DNA from 4 places in the Nocardia sp. NBC_01377 genome. Region 1 is predicted to be linked to each of the others. Evidence: riboswitches for the same ligand, from Rfam matches in the RefSeq annotation. Region 1 holds a riboswitch; each other region holds the start of a gene.
What was found. Region 1 has a riboswitch for cobalamin ahead of OG225_RS36385 (energy-coupling factor ABC transporter permease). Riboswitches for the same ligand answer to the same signal wherever they lie in the genome.

Region 1 (3,201 bases):
CGTGACCGCGCCCGCAGCCATCGCGACCGCCCGCAACACCGTGTAGAGGATCGCCTGGGTCAGTCCGGGGAAGGCCGTGCCCGCCGCGGTGTAGGGCATCGCGCCCGCGGAAACGGCCGCGCCGAGCACTGTTGCCGCCGACAGTGCCACCGCGGCCAACCGGACCGTTCGCGCGGAGTACGCACCGATACCCACGTCCACATCCTTCCGAGATCTGTCGTCGCCGCGGTCCGACCGTCGGCCGCCGATGTCTACGGTCGGTCACGGCGAGGTCATGGTTCCCTCGCGCACACGGATGTGACGGGAATCTCCGCGGCCGTCGCCGGATAGGGAGGTCGGCCGCGTCGGGCACGGGAACCGCCGTGGTCACGATAGCGCGGGAGCCCGTGGGAACCACGCGCGCCCGGCATCCGACAATTGATGCGGAAACCTGTCGTGCCTGGTGCGCGGCGGCGACTCGGAGGAAAGGGACGTCATGAGCGAGACCACGTACACGGTGTCGGGGATGTCGTGCGAGCACTGCTCGAACGCGATCACCGGCGCGCTGACCGCGCTGCCCGGAGTGGACTCGGTCGATGTCGAGATCGCCACCGGAAAGGTGACTGTGACCGGCGCGTCCTCGGGCGCCCACGACGTGATCCGCGCGGCCGTCGACGAGGCGGGCTACGAAGTGGTCGATGCGTGAACGGTGACGGACCCGAGCCTGTGTGGCTGCGCGTGCTCGCCTTCGTCGCCGCGCTGGCCGCCGTGTTCGCCCTCGCCTGGCTGGTGGGCCGATTCGGTCCATGGTCGGACATTCCCGACGCGCCGCCCCACGACCACCGCGGCGTCTCGTCGACCGGTCGGTGAGCCGCGAGCGCGCTGCCCGGCATTCGGGAAAACGGACGCCGCCGGGTTTCGAGTTCATCGAAACCCGGCGGCGCGCAACGATATACGGTCAGGCGGGGCTGGGGTTGTAGAGCCGCCGTTCCAGCAGGCTGCTGTCCTTCAGTTGGTGCAGTGTCTTCGCTCCGGCCAGGACCGCCAGGTCGGCCAACGGTTCGATCGCGATCACGACCAGATAGGACAGACCGAACGTGGCGATATCGGCGACGGTCCGCACCGCGAAGCCCTCGCCGTAGAGCGCCCAGAACGCGACCCAGGTCACGATGCCCGCCTGGTAGGTGGTCGAGAGCGCGAGCGCCTGACGGTATTTCAGCCGCACGTACGGGGTGTCGGCGGCGATCACCTTCCGCGCCACGAATTGCAGCGCGAACAGCGGCACCAGCAGGGTCGTGACGTTCATACCGTATTGCGGCAGGTCGAACTGCGCGAAGAACACCCCTTGCAGGAGTAGGCCCAGCGCGAGCCCGAACGCGGCGGGCGCGGCCCCGAACAGCAGGAACAACGTGGAGCCCAATATCAGGTGGACCTCGGAGACGCCGACCGGATAGTGCGGCAGGATCTCGAAGAAGGTGAAGACCGCCGCGGTGGTCGCCGCGGTGCCGCCGAGCAGCGAGAGCGGCCCGCGCTCTCTGAAATGTCGATACGCCAGCGTGGCGGCGTAGACGCCCGCGGCGCCCGAGGTGGCGTAGCTGAGGATGATCTTCGGGCCTTCGACGATTCCCGGTTCGATATGCATTGCGCGGTCCTTCCGATGAAACCGGTCCACCGCCCGCGACGGCTCGGTCGGGTCGGCGCGCGCACCGACAACGGCCATGCGCCCATTCCGCGAGGCGATGCACCCCTGGACGCGGCGCGTCCAGCACGGGCTGAAAGGTCTTCGGGCTAGCGGAGACGTATCGCCGGATACGTCGACCGACCGCGGGCTCCGGGGAGAACCCGGTTCGCCGCGCGGACGATGGTGGTCGCTTCCGCACACCGCTGCGGGACAGCTCCGGATTCACACCGGATTCCCTTCGGACGGCATCTCGGTGAACGAGTGCCGACCGCCGCCGACCCGGCTTTCCCGCCGGTCCCGGCAAATCAGCCGCACAGGGATCGTAGCCGATGAATCGTCGGGAAACCCGCCCTCACAGGCGATTCCCGGCGACACGCGCACACTCGCGTCATCGCCGGGGTGCGCGTCGCGGCCGTCCGCGAGGTTCGGCAGGGTGAACCGGCGCAGCCGCAGGCTGTTCGACACGACGAACATCGAGGACAGCGCCATGGCGGCCGCGGCTCCGAGCGGGTCGAGGACGACCACGGCGAGCGGGAGGACGACGAGGTTGTAGCCGAGTGCCCACCGGAGGTTGGTCCGAATGGTGGCCAGTGTGGCCGCGGCCAAGCCGATGGCGTACGGCACCCGGGTGAGGTCGCGGCCCGAGATGACGAGGTCGGCCGCTTCCATGGCCACGTCGGTGCCCGCGCCGAGCGCGATCCCGAGGTCGGCGACCGCCAGCGCGGGCCCGTCGTTGACGCCGTCACCCACGACCGTGACATGTCGGCCGCTGTCCTGGAGCGCGCGGACGACCTCGGCCTTGTCCTCGGGCATCACCGAGGCGATCACGTCCTCGATCCCGACCCGGTCTGCGACCTCCTGGGCGGCGAACGGGTTGTCACCGGTGAGCAGCACACTGCGCAGCCCGAGTGCGCGCAGGCGCGCGACGGCCGAGGCGGCGGATGGATGGACCTGTTCGGCCACCGCGAGGACCGCGACGGCACGGTCACCGACCGCGACCAGGACGGCCGTCCGTCCGAGATACTCCTCCGCGCGTAGGGTCTCCCGCAGTTCGGGGGACACCGCGAACCCGTGGTCGCGGACGAACGACGGTCGCCCCACCGCCACCCGGCGGTGCCCGACGACGCCGATCACCCCGCGGCCCGGATGTTCGGTGACCCGGTTCGCCGTCGCGACCTCGAGGTCGTCGGTGCGGGCCGTCGCGATGATGGCCGCCGCCACCGGATGCCGTGACACGGCTTCGACGGCGGCGGCGGCACGCAGAGCCTGTGCGCGCTCGATGCCGGGACCGAGGTGTACCGCGACGACGCCCGGACCTCCCGCGGTGAGGGTCCCGGTCTTGTCGAAGACGACAACGCCGCCGCCCGCGGCCTGTTCCAGCCCGCGCTGTCCTTTGAAGAAGATGCCGAGCCGGGCAGCCTGACCGGAGGCGACCAGCAAAGCGGTCGGAGTGGCGAGGCCGAGTGCGCACGGACAGGCGGCCAGCACGACGGCGAGGCCCGCGCGGACCGCCGAGGCCGGGGGACCGTCCAGCAGCAGCC
Region 2 (3,201 bases), 3.0 Mb from region 1:
CGGTTGTCGGGTGGGCAGAAGAAGCGGGCCTTCGTCGGTCGTGCCCTCGCCCAGGGGGCGACGGTGCTGTTGCTGGACGAGCCCTTCGCCGGTGTCGACAAGCGATCCGAAGCCGCCATCACCGCGCTGCTACGCGAACTCGCGGCGGCGGGCGCCGCGGTCCTGGTGTCCACCCATGACCTGCACGCACTGCCCGGCCTCGCCGACGAAGCCGTGCTGCTGATGAGAACGGTGCTGGCGCAGGGGGATCCGGAGACGGTGCTGCGCCCGGAGAATCTTGCCGCGGCCTTCGGCCTCGATGTGCTCAACCGTGTGTGAACGGCCGAAGGTGAGACGGGCGCAATGAGTTTCGAGGAAATCTTCATCGACCCGCTGCGCTACGAATTCATGGTGCGGGCGCTGGCCACCACCGTGACGGCGGCGGTGGTCTGCGCGGTGCTCTCGTGCTGGCTGGTGCTGATCGGCTGGTCGTTGATGGGCGACGCGGTCTCCCACGCGGTACTGCCAGGGGTGGTGCTGGCCTATATCGTCGGCCTGCCCTTCGCGGTCGGCGCGATCGTCTTCGGATTCCTGGCGGTGGCACTGATCGGGGTGGTGCGGTCGACCAGCCGCATCAAGGAGGACGCCGCGATCGGCATCGTGTTCACGACGCTGTTCGCGTTCGGGTTGGTACTGGTCTCGGTGACGCCGAGTCAGACCGATCTCAATCACATCGTGTTCGGGAATCTGCTCGGGGTCAGCCGATCCGAACTCGTTCAGATCGTCGTCCTGGCGGCGCTGACGCTGACGGCGCTCGTCCTCAAGCGGCGCGATTTCACCCTCTACGCGTTCGACCCGGTGCACGCCCACGCGATCGGCCTGAACACCCGTTGGCTCGGTATCGCCCTGCTCGGACTGCTCGCGCTGACCTCGGTGGTGGCGTTGCAGGCGGTGGGCGTGGTGCTCGTGGTCGCGATGCTCATCATTCCCGGCGCGACCGCGTACCTGCTCACCGACCGATTCCAGCGCATGCTCGTCATCGCCCCCGCGGTCTCGGTCGCGGCGGCGGTGACGGGCCTGTACCTGAGCTATCACCTGGACACCGCCTCCGGGGCGATGGTCGTCGTCGTCCAGGGGCTGACCTTCACGGCGGTGTACCTGTTCGCACCGCGACAGGGTGTCATCGGTCGCCGGATCGCGGCCGCGCGTCGTCGTGCCACCGCGGGCGCGGTGTGACCGCCGGTGCATCCCCGTGATTCGGCCGCATCGGGTTCCGCGGCCGAATCACGGGGATGTGTGCTCGGGGCTCGCGCCTTGTAACGTCTGATCCGGACGAAGGGAACACCGGTGCGAATCCGGGGCTGTCCCGCAACTGTCACCGAGGAGTAATCCGCCGATCTCGTTGCCACGACCTACCCGGGTTGGAAGGCAGGCGGTGCGCGTCGATCCGGGAGCCAGGACACCTGCGTCCACGGTAGAGGGATCGCACCACGAGGATGGCCATGGACAACTCGAGATCGACCGTGCCCGCATTGCGGCGCCGGACATTCCTGCTCGGCGCCGGAGCGGCGGCTCTGGCCGCGTCGGCGGGCGGATCGCTGATCGGCTGCGCCGCCGACGACGCAGCCTCCGCGGGACCGCAGGGGCCGCCGCGTCCCGGCGGGCGACTGCGTTCGGTGATCGCGGGCAGGTCGGCGAGCGTCGACGTACTCGATCCGTATCAGGCGGGCAGTTCGGCGGGCGGCGCGGTCTCCAAGAATGTCTGGGACAAACTCGTCGCCTACAACAACGATCTGACGCTGCGCTACCGGCTCGCGGAATCGCTGACGCCCGACGCGGACGGCAGTCGGTGGCGGATCGCGTTGCGTCCCGGTGTCGTCTTCAGCGACGGCACACCGCTGACCTCCCGCGACGTCCTCTGGAGTTTCGAGCGGATGCTCGACCCGGCCAAACATTCCGCCGGCGATCTCTCGATGATCGACATGTCGCGCACCAGGGCCGACGGCGAACTGGGCGTCATCGTGGGGATGAAATCCCCACTCGCCGATTTCGGTTCGGTGCTCGCGGGCTGGTACTGCTACGTCATCAAGGACGGGACGACCACCTTCGACGCGCGGACGCTGCCGGTGGGCACGGGCCCCTTCGCACTGGCGAACTGGTCGCCCGGCGATCGAACACTGTTGCGCCGCAACGACCGGTACTGGGACGGGCTGGTGCTGCTCGACGAGGTCGAGATCATCCAGATCGCCGAGACCGAGGCCCGCGTGAACGCCTTCCTGTCCGGGGAAGCCGATATCGTGCACGAGATGTCCTATCTCCAGGCGCGCACGCTGGAGAACGATCCGGATATCACCGTCGTGCTGCATCCGTTCGGACTCATGGATTCCTTCCAGATGCGCGTCGACCTCCCGCCCTTCGACGACGTGCGGGTGCGCCAAGCCATGCGCCTCGCCGTCGATCGGCAGGCGATGGTCGACACCGTGTACTACGGCTATGCCGAGTTGGGCAACGACATCTACGGCAAGGGTGCGCCGTTCTACGACGATTCGCTGCCGCAGCGCGCCTACGATCCGGCGCGGGCGCGCGAACTGCTGCGCCAGGCGGGCAAGGAGAACCTCACGGTCACCTTGCAGACGGCCGACGGCATGCCGGGCATGATCGAATCGGCGACGCTGTTGGTCGAGCACGCCAAGGCGGCCGGAATCACCGTGAAACTCGAATCCGTACCCGCCGACACCTATTTCACCCAGGTTGCGGGGAAACAGCCGCTGACCCACGTCGGTTGGTGGAACTACAGTCTCGACTACTTCTACGGCCAGACCATGACCACCGGTTCGCCGAGCAACGGCACCGGATGGCGGAACGCGGCCTGGGACGCGAAATTCACCGAGGTCAGGGCGACACTCGACCAGGAGCGCCGCCGGGTACTGTATCACGAACTTCAGGAACAACTCTGGAACGAAGGCGGATACATCCTGCACAGTTTCGCCAAACGGCCCGACGCGGCGCGCAACGATGTGGGCGGTGTGCGGGCGGGGGTGCCCGGCACCGACGACTGGGCCAACTACACGACCACGTGGTTGGCGCGGTAGCGAACGCCGACGGTCGTGATTCGCTACGTGATCGGGCGCGTCGGCGGCGCCATCGTGGTGCTGTCGCTGGTCGCGCTCGCGGTGTTCTGCCTGTTCGAGTCGCTGGATTCGGATGCGGCGACGGTGATCC
Region 3 (3,201 bases), 2.5 Mb from region 1:
CTGCACCGAACAATCCCGCTCGAACAGATGCATCACATTCCCGTGCTGATCGGCCAGGATCTGCACCTCGATATGACGCGGATTCACCACCGCCTGCTCCAGGAACACCGTCGGATCACCGAACGCCGACTCCGCCTCACGCGAAGCCGCCTCGATCGACTCACGCAACTGTTCGGGCTCGGCCACCCGCCGCATCCCGCGACCACCGCCACCGGCCACCGCCTTGACGAAGATCGGGTACTCCAGCTCGCTCGACGCGGCCAGCAACTCCTCGATATCGGCCGAGGGCGCGCTCGACGCCAGCACCGGAAGCCCCGCCGCCCTGGCCGCCTCGATCGCGCGCGCCTTGTTTCCCGCCAACTCCAACACCTCGGCCGACGGGCCGATGAAGGTGATGCCTTCCCTGGCACAGGCCGCGGCCAGATCCGGATTCTCCGACAGGAATCCGTACCCCGGATAGATCGCGTCGGCTCCGGCGGTCTTGGCCGCACCGATGATCGCCTCGATCGAGAGATAGGTACGGACCGGATGGCCCTTCTCACCGATCTGGTAGGACTCCGCCGCCTTCAACCGGTGGACCGAATTACGGTCCTCGTACGGGAAGACCGCGACGGTCCCGATGCCGAGTTCATACGCCGCACGAAAGGCACGGATGGCGATCTCGCCGCGATTGGCAACCAAGACTTTCGAGAACATTGGCTTAAGGTACCCGCCCCGGAGGCGGCTGCCGACAGGGAAGTGCCCTTCGCAGAAATCTTCACAACAGAACTAGCACGGTTGCGAAGTTGTGTTCATCGTACGGTCACATGCTGCGACGATGAACCGCGGACCCGGCGCTGCGAATTAGCTCACACGAATCGCTCCATGGTAGCTGGAACGTATCGCACCGCCACGGCGCCCGACCGGCCGTTCCGCGCATGCTGACGAGTGCAACTGGTTCGCCGAGCGCAGACGAGATGGAGCCCCTACGTCGCGCCTCGGCGTCGAACCCGTCCGCCGCGATGTCGGCGGACAGGCGAGAGGGAACCCGGCGGGAATCCGGGACTGTCCCGCAGCGGTATGCAGGAACGACTGCCGTCACGAGCACTGGGCGTCCTGGGAAGCGACGGCCAGTAGGTGAGCCCCGTCCGTGATCGGCCAGTAAGTCCCGCGCCCGCGAGTCCGAAGACCTGCCACACTGTGCCGGATACGCCGTATCCGGCCGCCACCGCCTCGCGGACCACCGGTGCCGATTTCTCGGGCTCCGACCGCGCCCTCCGAGACATCCCGCTGATTCGCACTGCCCTCATGGCGATGGCTCACGACCACAGCACTGGAGTATCGACGCAACTGTTCTCCGCACACTCCGTTCACCGCAACGGTTCTCGGGCTGCCCCGGGTCGGCCCGATCCAAGAGTTGAAGCGCACCACCGAGTCCTAGTGGGGCCGGGCGCATCGACGCCGAACGATTGCACGCCATCGCCCAGGATCTGCGCCGCACCCAATTCGCCTAATTGCTCGCGGCCGGAATGGATTCGGTGCCGATGGGCACCTTCTCCCACAACGACCAGGTCCTCGACACCGCCGTTCTCCTCGGCGCGCTGCCGCCGCGTGTGGCGGGTATCACCGATCCGCTCGACCGATATTTCGCCGCCGCGAGCGGCACCGACACCGTCGAACCGCCGGAGATGACCACATGGTTCGACACCAACTACCACTACCCGGTGCCCGAGATCACGGCGGAGACCACCTTCGCCCTGCATTCCGAACAATTGCTGAAGCAGGTGGACGAGGCGCTCGCCCTCGGCGTGCCGGCCCGGCCCGTGGTGATCGACCCCGTCACCTTCCTGAAATCGGCCGAGGATGCCTCGGGCGCGCCGCTGCGGCGGTTGCCCGCGTTGGTTCCGCTCTCCCGTGACCTGCTCGCCCGGCTCGCGACGAAGGGCGTGGCCCGGGTCCAGATCGATGAGCCGGTGCTGGTGACGGAATCTCACCGAATCCGAGATCGACGCGGAGCCGTTCGCGCGGCCACGGCGATGTCATTCCGCCCGCGGCTTCGGCCTGCGCCGCGAGGTGTAGGCCTCACAGGCTTCGCCCGCGCGCTCGACGGCGCGTAACCGCGCTCTGGGATCGATTCCGCGAGTGCCACTTTCGCGGGCGCCGTCGTCACGGGGACCGACGCCCCTGCCGTCGATCCCGCGCCGCCACGACATGTGACTCGAACAACGATCCATTCGTCACGCCTCCTCGCACGTCGACCTCGTCCGTCACCCCTCTTCGACGCGCGATCGTGCGATCCGGTTCCCGCGATCTCCAGCGGGTTTTCCCAGGATGCGGAATCCGGGCCCGACGACGCGGGCCCGCGGGTGATCCGACGTGACGGCCGCACGGTGGACACCGACGCGGCGCGGCGGACCGGGCATCAGAAGATCCCCTCACGAACCTCCGGTGCCCGGTCCGGTACCACGGGCGCCACGACGAACGGCGGCTGATCGAGTGCGCCCGCACCGACTCCGGTCCTGCTCGCCGCGTCGAGAAACGGTCGTACCCCGCAGGTTTACTACCCCGGCCGCGAGAATCCGAAACGTTTCGAAGTCGGACACGCGAACGGGTCGGGGTCGACGGTGCGACTCCGCGCGGCGCGTCGGTGACGGCGACCCGGACCGCGCGCGCCACCCCCGAGCGATCCGTTCCGCCCGAGGTTTCGAACTCGGAAACGCCGCGCGAACGGGGCGAACGCGTAATATGTGGTTCTTCGCGCATCCCTCGGCTCGCTTCGGGCCCCTTGCTGCCCCTTCGCACGCTACGCAAGGTTGACCTGTCACTGAAACCCCTCGCAAGAGTGGATCTTTGTACGCGAGAACTCCGTTTTGTGCAATGTTTGCGAAGGCCGCCGGTTACTATTCGGCCGTGCGCAAGATGTACGCGGGCGCCCGGCTACGGCGACTGCGCGAGGAAAGACGGATGACCCAGGCCGCGCTGGCGAAATCCCTCGACCTATCGCCCAGCTACCTCAACCAACTCGAGCGCGATCAGCGGCCGCTCACCATCCCGGTCCTGCTGAAACTCAATTCCACCTTCGACCTCGACGTCCAGTTCTTCGCGGCCGATTCGGACGCGCGACTGGTCTCGGATCTGCACGAGGTGCTGGTCGACGCGGCGGGCGGTGACAGCGCGCCACTGACCGAGGTGGAAGAACTCGCGACCAGGCAGCCGGAAGTG
Region 4 (3,201 bases), 3.5 Mb from region 1:
CACGCACCGGGTGCCGTAGGACTGAACCCAGCCGTTGATCGTCGCGGCGAAGCCATCGAGCTGCTCGGCGAAGTACTGCACCATGTCGTTGCGCTCGGGCTCACCGTGCACCAGCACGTCGAGGCCGATTTCCTCTTGCAGCGCAATGACTTCGGCGATCTCGGCACGCATCCGCATGTCGTACTCGGCCTGGTCGATCTCGCCACGGCGGAGTTCGGCACGGGCCACCCGGATCCGGCTCGTCTGCGGGTAGGAGCCGATCGTGGTGGTCGGCAACAGCGGCAGTTTCAACCGCTCCTGCTGCACGATCCGGCGCTCGTCGGCCGGAGCGCGGCGCGTGGCACCGGTATCCAGACCCGCCAACCGCTCGCGTACCGACTCGACGCGCAGACGAGGATCCGCCTTGCGGTCGGCCACCGCGGTGCGAGCGATCTCGAGGGCCTGCGCGACCGCACCCTCCCCCTCACGGAGGGCGGTGGCCAGCACCCGGACCTCGGCGATCTTCTCCTGCCCGAACGCCAGCCGGCCGCGCAGCCGCTCGTCCAGATCGGTCTCGGGCTCGAGGCTGTAGGGCACGTGCAGCAGCGAGCACGAACTCGACACCGCCACCGACACACCGGCGTCGCGCAGCCCGATCAGCCGCGGCAGTGCAAGGTCGGGATCGACCCGCCAGATGTTGTGACCGTCGACCACGCCCGCCACGATCAACTTGTTCATGATCGACCGAGCCACAGCGACATCCGCGTCCTCACCGGCGACCAGGTCGAGAGCGATGGCCTCGATGCCGGTCTCGGCCAGCACCGGCAGCGCCGTGCCCAGCCGACCGAAGTAGGCGGCTACCAGGATCGACGGACGAGTCGACACCTCCGACAACCGCTGGTATGTGGTGCGCACCGCCGCGAGTTCGGCCTCGGTGAGATCGGTCACCAGCGACGGCTCATCGATCTGAACCCACTGCGCACCGGCCTCGGCGAGCAGGCCCAGCAACCGCTCGTAGAGCGGCAACAGGTCGGGCAGACGGTTCAGCAGATCGCTGTCATCCACCGACTTGGCCAGCTTCAGGAAGGTGATCGGACCGACGACCACCGGCCGGGCCGGGACACCGAGGGCCAGCGCCTCCTTCAATTCGGCCAGCGGCTTGTCCGGATGCAGGGAGAAGGCCGTATCCGCGGCCAGCTCGGGCACCAGGTAGTGGTAGTTGGTGTCGAACCACTTGGTCATCTCGAGCGGAGCGATCTCGGCATCACCTCGGGCGGCCGCGAAATAGCGATCCAGCTCGTCGGCGATCCCGGACACCCGCTGCGGCAGCGCGCCCAGCAGCACGGCGGTGTCGAGCACCTGGTCGTAGTAGGAGAAGGTGCCCACCGGTACCGAATCCAGCCCGGCCTCGCGGGCTTCGGTCAGCTGGGCGACGCGCAGGTTCGCCGCGACGGCGTGCAGGGCCTCGGCATCGACGCGACCGGCCCAGTAGGACTCGATGGCGCGTTTGAGCTCCCGGTTGGGGCCGACGCGCGGAAGGCCCAGCACGGTGGCGGTAAAAGTCGTGTGCGGGTTCGACATTGATGAGCTCCATGGTCAGCGGCAAGGACCGCCACCCAATATGGAACGCACGCCGATGGAGCCCGAGAAGCATCGTTCCCGTGCCCGGGTCCCACTGGGCGTGACGCCCAATCCACGAGGCGACGACCACCGGATACGGCGTATCCGGTACAACGGGCAGGTCTTCGGACTCGTGGGCATCGACCCGAGAATGGGGTCGACCCCGGCGTTCGGTGCCCGGGGCTGGTCCTACCGACCGTCGCTTCCCAGGCATGCGCCCAGTGCGGGTGACGGCTGTCGTTCCCACTTACCGCTGCGGGACAGTCCCGGATTCTCACCGGGTTCCCTCTACACCCCGCGGCGCGCGAACACCGCTGGGCTTCGACGCCATCGGACGGATCAGGGGCTCCTCGACTCCGCCTCCGGCGAACCAGCTGCGTCGACAAATATAGCCAACACCGACCGGATCGTGAAAGGGGGGACATCTCACACCGAGGACCGCGACCTGGGACCACCGATCCAGGAGAACGTGCGCATCAGCGTGTGGCGCCCACCGGCCAGACCACACTGACCGGAATTCCTCGGGCGCGAGCCGACTCCACCACGCTGCCGGTGCCCGAATTCTCACCCGCGTCACCACCCCACACCGCGATCAGTCGCTCGCACGCGGCGAGCATGACTTCGTTCGCGGCGGCGGGGGCCTTACGGTCGGCGTCGTCGAAATCCATGACCTGCACCCCAGCCGCACGCTCCAGCAACGCTTCGAACTCCGCACCGTTCTCGGGTATCACCTTGTCGCGCTGATAGTTTCGGGCAGACAGAACCACCTCGAGTCGACCGCCGAGCTCGAGAACACACCGCGCGAAGACAGTATCCGCACCACCCACCAAACAGCTGACCACCCGCGCCGGAAAGGAAGTGACGCACGGTCGAGTCCGGTAGCGGTCAGTGTGGGGGACGTAGGGCGACATCGCCGATCGTCGCACCCACGCGCTCCAGCGTGTCCGGCGCGCCGTCGGTCTTCGCCTGGGTCCAGCACCGGTTGTGTGGGAAAACCACATACGTGGCCCAGCGCGAGGCCGCCCGCCACACGATGCGCTGGCTGTCGCCGGGCACGTCCCACGCGATGACCGCCCAGGTGCCGTCGCATTCGCGCACCGTCGCGGTCGCGTTCCGCTGATAGTCGGCGAGTTCGAGCTGCCCGACGATGCTCTGGGGATCGCAATGCGCCGCCTGCGCGGAATCCCTGAAACGCAACGAGCCGGTGACCGATTCGCCGTCGGCCGTCACGAAGAGGGCGTGCATTCCCTCCGGCACGGGGTCGGAGCCGGGCGGCGGGGTCATGCCGAAGTGGTAGCAGCCCACCGGCACCGTGAACGTGCTCCGCCCGTCGGCGTCGGTGGTGCCCGTCCAGCGCTCGACCTCCGGAGTCCCCTCTGGTAGATCCCGCGAGGCGGGACCGCACGGTGCGTAACGTGCCAGGCGCACCGGCACATTCGGGACCGCGACGCCCCCGACGGTGACCGTGCGCAGCATGACCGTGCCGGATCCGGCAGTCGACGCAGGCTCGGTGGCTGGTGTCCCCGGGGCGCCGGTGGTCGTTGTCGGGGGTGACGATGCCGGAGCCGACGGTGCGGTGGTGTTCGAGCGCGGCGCCGACGA

Region 2: linked by a shared signal. The riboswitch ahead of OG225_RS09205 (ABC transporter substrate-binding protein) and the one ahead of OG225_RS36385 (energy-coupling factor ABC transporter permease) in region 1 are both predicted to bind cobalamin.
Region 3: linked by a shared signal. The riboswitch ahead of OG225_RS24845 (5-methyltetrahydropteroyltriglutamate--homocysteine S-methyltransferase) and the one ahead of OG225_RS36385 (energy-coupling factor ABC transporter permease) in region 1 are both predicted to bind cobalamin.
Region 4: linked by a shared signal. The riboswitch ahead of metE (5-methyltetrahydropteroyltriglutamate--homocysteine S-methyltransferase) and the one ahead of OG225_RS36385 (energy-coupling factor ABC transporter permease) in region 1 are both predicted to bind cobalamin.

The regions. Positions count from the first base shown of each region.
Region 1 covers NZ_CP109566.1:7,910,176-7,913,376, forward strand. Annotated here, with positions in the region: gene OG225_RS36370 (cytochrome c oxidase assembly protein) at 1-195, opposite strand, end outside; gene OG225_RS36375 (heavy-metal-associated domain-containing protein) at 476-685, shown strand; gene OG225_RS36380 (hypothetical protein) at 682-849, shown strand; gene OG225_RS36385 (energy-coupling factor ABC transporter permease) at 938-1,621, opposite strand; cobalamin riboswitch at 1,757-1,899, opposite strand; gene OG225_RS36390 (heavy metal translocating P-type ATPase) at 1,883-3,201, opposite strand, start outside.
Region 2 covers NZ_CP109566.1:2,037,005-2,040,205, forward strand. Annotated here, with positions in the region: gene OG225_RS09195 (metal ABC transporter ATP-binding protein) at 1-318, shown strand, start outside; gene OG225_RS09200 (metal ABC transporter permease) at 343-1,215, shown strand; cobalamin riboswitch at 1,270-1,465, shown strand; gene OG225_RS09205 (ABC transporter substrate-binding protein) at 1,482-3,071, shown strand; gene OG225_RS09210 (ABC transporter permease) at 3,087-3,201, shown strand, end outside.
Region 3 covers NZ_CP109566.1:5,401,312-5,404,512, forward strand. Annotated here, with positions in the region: gene OG225_RS24840 (pyruvate carboxylase) at 1-696, opposite strand, end outside; cobalamin riboswitch at 1,019-1,171, shown strand; partial or broken gene OG225_RS24845 (5-methyltetrahydropteroyltriglutamate--homocysteine S-methyltransferase) at 1,313-1,967, shown strand; gene OG225_RS24850 (short-chain fatty acyl-CoA regulator family protein) at 2,890-3,201, shown strand, end outside.
Region 4 covers NZ_CP109566.1:2,580,808-2,584,008, forward strand. Annotated here, with positions in the region: gene metE (5-methyltetrahydropteroyltriglutamate--homocysteine S-methyltransferase) at 1-1,560, opposite strand, end outside; cobalamin riboswitch at 1,698-1,930, opposite strand; gene OG225_RS11790 (hypothetical protein) at 2,076-2,366, opposite strand; gene OG225_RS11795 (hypothetical protein) at 2,485-3,075, opposite strand; gene OG225_RS11800 (hypothetical protein) at 3,074-3,201, shown strand, end outside.